Regions from separate parts of the Lysinibacillus sp. NPDC098008 genome, predicted to be linked through region 2. Evidence: riboswitches for the same ligand, from Rfam matches in the RefSeq annotation. Region 2 holds a riboswitch; the other holds the start of a gene.

Region 1 (2,464 bases), on a different contig from region 2:
GCTTCAACATATACTGTCATAATGCCTTCAGCTGCCAGTATTCTTAAAATATTGCGCAAGGAGCAATCTGCTATTACAAATGTACGAACTCCTGCAAAATAACGTGGCTTTGCTGTAAAAAGCCATGTTGGAGCTATATTGTCATTCAATACTTTCGCCGAACTTGGAACTTTCCCCTCTCGATCAATCACAACTCGAATCGGCTGCTTCATTGATGTACCTAACCGATTTGTTAAACTTGGATCATCTATACAAACAGTGTTTGAGCCAACTAAAATAGCATCATGCACTGCACGCGCATTATGAACATCTTCTTGAACTTGTCGACCTGTAATGGCTGTTTGCTTCCCCTTTTCAGCAGTAATTTTGCCATCTAATGAAATAGCTTGCTTTAATGTCACATAGGGTAAGCGCTGTGAGATATAGTAGAAAAATGCTTCATTTAATGCTCTTGCTTCATGCTCACATAATCCCACACTTACTGTAATACCTGCCTCCTCTAACCTTTGGACACCTCGTCCAGCAACAAGTGGATTCGGATCAAGCGTGGCAATAAAAACATGTGTTACCTGTGCTTGAATAAGTGCCTCTACACAGGGACCAGTTTGTCCAATATGGCTACAAGGCTCAAGCGTGACATACACAGTTGCCCCTTGCGCTTTCTCACCTGCAATTTTTAACGCATTGATTTCTGCATGTGCCTCACCTGCCTTAAGATGTGCTCCAAAGCCTATAATCTCCTGATCTTTTGTAATAACACAGCCCACTAATGGATTGGGAGCGGTTTGATTGCTTCCTGATTTCGCCAAATCTATAGCAAATTGCATAATTTGTTTGTCATTCATTTCCTCACCTCCTTTAAAAATAAAAAGCCACCTTAAAATAAGGGGCTTTTACGGAAAAGGCATCACTAAATAAACCAGCATAATTGCTAGCTTTTTGCCTACCTTCTCTCATCCAGACTGTTACTGTCGGCTTCGGAATTTCACCGAATCCTGCTTATTTAAGCTCGCGGGCTTTACCGCCGATTGGGACTTGCACCCGACCCCGAAGGACTTTTATTCAATTAAAAAATGACCCTACATTCTACTGCGGGGTCATTTTTGGCATTGTCAAATAAAGCCACATCTCTGTCGCTTTTTTGCCTACCTTCTCTCATCCAGACTATTACTGTCGGCCTCGGAATCTCACCGAATCCTGCTTATTTAAGCTCGCGGGCTTTACCGCCGATTGGGACTTGCACCCGACCCCGAAGGACTTTTATTCAATTAAAAATGACCTCACATTCTACTGCGGGGTCAAAATAAGCATCATCAAATAAAGCCACATCTCTGTCGCTTTTTTGCCTACCTTCTCTCATCCAGACTATTACTGTCGGCCTCGGAATTTCACCGAATCCTGCTTATTTAAGCTCGCGGGCTTTACCGCCGATTGGGATTTGCACCCGACCCCGAAGGTACTATTCATATTGCGTCTAATTATACAGCAATCATTAAAAAAATCTAGCCATTTTCTAAAAATACTTTATAGCTAAAAAGTTATTGCTGCTCTAAACTTTACAAAGTAAGCCTTCAATTAGTGAAAGTTTCCTTCATCCTATACTGATTCATACAGAATAAAAAAGCACTGAACTATTGAATGAGAACAAGGCACTTTCCTTCTCAGCCCTTTCTTTTTTCAATAAGTTCAGTGCTTTATTTACCTAGGTGTATAAAATCCAATTGTGTAGTATGGAATATTTTTATTTGAGAATTGTACACCTACAAATGCATGCGTAAATTTAGCCTGTAAAATATTTTGACGATGTCCTAATGAGTTCATTAGTGCTTCATGTGCATAAATAGCACTATATTGACCATATGCAATATTTTCACCCGCATAGGAATATTCTATACCGCCAGCCTTCATACGATCCCAAGGCTCTTGCCCTTTCAGATTTGTATGATCAAAATACTGATTAGTAACCATATCAAGGCTATGAAGACGACCAATCTGATTATACTGTGATGCGTAGGAAAGTGCAGCTATGCCTTCTGATACACGTGCTTGATTCATCAAATGTACTGTTAATTCCTCAAAGCTTTTTTGACGTGCTTGGGATGCTTGTGCGTAGAAGCCATTTTTCGATAGTTCTATTTCCTTCGTTACCCATAAAATCGAACGAACCGTATTTTTAGCATGTACATCATAGAAAAATGTTACATATTTACCATCAATAAGATATGTACCGTGTGTTGTTTGACCATACGCATCTTTATAAGATTTCGTATACTTAGTCATACCCTTTAAAATAGCGTCCACTGGTGTACCATATTTTTTCGTCACAGTTGTGCTTGATTCACCAATTTTAATGCCAAACAAAGACTGACCTTTACGTGTATCATAGCCACCAACAATTTTATTATTTTTACGACCAACTAAATAAAATTGCCGATAGTTTTTAGATGCCATTTCCCATTCCATA
Region 2 (2,464 bases):
TTACAGATGCTGTCGCTTTCCGTATTGGCTTGGCAGGACGTGACGCAGAAAGTGTTCCAATGACCTATGTAATTCCAAATGAGCGTGTAGCAACTGATTTTGAAGGAGAAAAGCCTTCTACCCTACAAATGTATGAAAAATACGCTCCTCAAATTGATGAGGAAGCGAAAGGCTTTACAGACTATCATCCTTATAAAGGCAAGCTTAAGGAAGAAGAGGATAAGCTTGTCCATGTAGTACCAAAGGAAAATAATTATGATGTGGCATCAGCTACTGTCAATGAATATAAAGGTACTTTGGAAGATACATTCTCCGATTCTGAATATAAGGAAGTTGAGGTTCAAAATGAAGATGGGACACCTTATGAGTTTTCCCAAGAAGGTGAACCAAGCTTGGCGATGTCCTTAACAACTGAAAAACATTATAATTATTATTTATATAAGGATGAAAATGGAGGCGAATATTTATCGCCCGATTTCCGCCAAACATTCCCAACAGTGACAGAGGCATTATTACAAATGAAAAATAAAAATAATGATGTCTATACGCCTGCGATCCCTGAAAACATTACTTATACTGTCAAAGAGGAAGCAGAGGGTGTCATTGTTACATTCGATACACCACTTGATTTAACAGCAATGGAAGCAGTTCGTGCTACACAATTAATTGAGGCAATGACGTTAACTGCTGCTAGCTTTAATCAACAGCTACGTTTGGATAATGTTATCCAGGAAAGCTGGGAGGGGTTCGATTTAACAAATTATTTGCCAAAGCCTGTAGGACCAAATAAACAGTATATGGAAGAAGAGTCAAAGAAATAAAATAAGTGTGGAGTATCCTTCTACAATGGAGGGTGCTCTATTTTTTAATACATACAAATTTAATAGGATTTTTTTGAGCAGAACTATTTACTTTTTCCTAATAATTATTTATAGTAAAGTTGTAATACAAAATAATATGATTCATCTTCGGGGCAGGGTGAAAATCCCGACCGGCGGTAATAGAGTAGTAAACCGTTAATATTTTTTATTAACTTGAGTGGTTTATGTGAAGCTCTTCAGCCCGCGACCTGTGCAAATGTTTTGCATGGCTGACTTGGTGTAATTCCAAGGCCGACAGTTAAAGTCTGGATGGGAGAAGATGGAGGTACGATCGTCATTCATTGTTATTTAACTATGGTCGAGCGCTTTTTTAGCATGCTTTTCTTAAAAGTGTTCAAAAATAGTTAATATTGACGTTTATTAGTCATGCCTTTCTCCCTTATGCTTCCGCTGCATAAGGGTTTTTTCATGCGAACAATGAAGGCGCAGATCGTCACCTTTCTTCTTGCGAGATTGAATCAGCAAAGAGGAGAGAGTTTTCTATGAAGAAAAACATTAAACTTCAATCGTTTATTACGATTGGCATGCTGAGCAGTATTTCATTTTTATTAATGCTATTTAATTTTCCAATTCCGCCATTCCCAGCCTTTTTGGAAGTGGACTTTAGTGACATGCCTGCATTATTAGCAGCGATCACAATGGGACCAGTAGCTGGAATTTTAGTAGAGTTATTTAAAAATGTGTTAGATTGGATTTTCTCAGGTACGCCAACTGGTGTTCCAGTAGGACATATTGCTAACTTTGCAACAGGTATTTTATTTATTTTACCGGTCAGCTTTATTTTTAATCGCTTTAAATCTATGCTAGGGTTAATTGGCGGTTTAGCAACTGGAACAGTTGTAATGGCAGTAGGAATGAGCTTCTTAAACTATGCTGTATTTTTACCAATGTACACATATTTCTTAGGAATGGAACCAGTTGTTGGTGATTCACTTTATAAAATGATTATCGCTGGAATTTTGCCATTTAATATTGTCAAAGGTATTTTATTAACAGCTATTATGGCATTATTATTTACAACAATGCGTAAATGGATTGATCGCCAGCGTTCAATGTATATAACAAAATAAAGAAAATAAGCCTCGGGTATATGATATGCCTGAGGTTTTTTTAATTGGTGGATAGAATAGAAAAAGTGCAGGATAGAATCCCAAAAGTGACGGATAGAGCTAGCTCAAAGGCAAACTAGGCGCGTCTGTTATTTTCATGTAAAATAAAAGGGAGTTTAGCATGTTTGAGGAGATTGAAGAGATGAGTGAAAAAAAGGGACAATGGTCTAGTAAGTTAGGGTTTATTTTAGCGTCAGCGGGTGCGGCAATTGGCTTAGGAGCGATTTGGAAGCTGCCATATGTAATGGGACAAAGTGGGGGAGGCGCATTTTTTCTAATCTTTGTGCTATTTACATTGTTAATTGGCTTACCGATGTTACTATCTGAGTATATTTTAGGGCGTGGCACACAGTCAGAGGCAGTAACCGCCTATAAAAAGATTACGCCAACAAAGCCAGGGTGGGCTTGGATTGGCCGTATGGGCGTGCTCGGCTGTTTTTTACTATTAACGTTCTATAGTGTTGTTGGAGGTTG

Evidence for each region. Region 2 has a riboswitch for FMN ahead of ACIQVU_RS04965 (ECF transporter S component). Riboswitches for the same ligand answer to the same signal wherever they lie in the genome.
Region 1: it holds a riboswitch for FMN, as region 2 does, so the genes downstream of both, ribD (bifunctional diaminohydroxyphosphoribosylaminopyrimidine deaminase/5-amino-6-(5-phosphoribosylamino)uracil reductase RibD) here and ACIQVU_RS04965 (ECF transporter S component) in region 2, are expected to answer to the same signal.

What each region holds. Positions count from the first base shown of each region.
Region 1 is NZ_JBIWBA010000002.1:12,071-14,534, forward strand. Features, by position in the region: gene ribD (bifunctional diaminohydroxyphosphoribosylaminopyrimidine deaminase/5-amino-6-(5-phosphoribosylamino)uracil reductase RibD) at 1-845, opposite strand, end outside; FMN riboswitch at 942-1,059, opposite strand; FMN riboswitch at 1,144-1,261, opposite strand; FMN riboswitch at 1,345-1,462, opposite strand; gene ACIQVU_RS02480 (CAP domain-containing protein) at 1,699-2,464, opposite strand, start outside.
Region 2 is NZ_JBIWBA010000003.1:45,690-48,153, forward strand. Features, by position in the region: gene ACIQVU_RS04960 (RNA polymerase subunit sigma) at 1-821, shown strand, start outside; FMN riboswitch at 961-1,146, shown strand; gene ACIQVU_RS04965 (ECF transporter S component) at 1,364-1,951, shown strand; gene ACIQVU_RS04970 (sodium-dependent transporter) at 2,133-2,464, shown strand, end outside.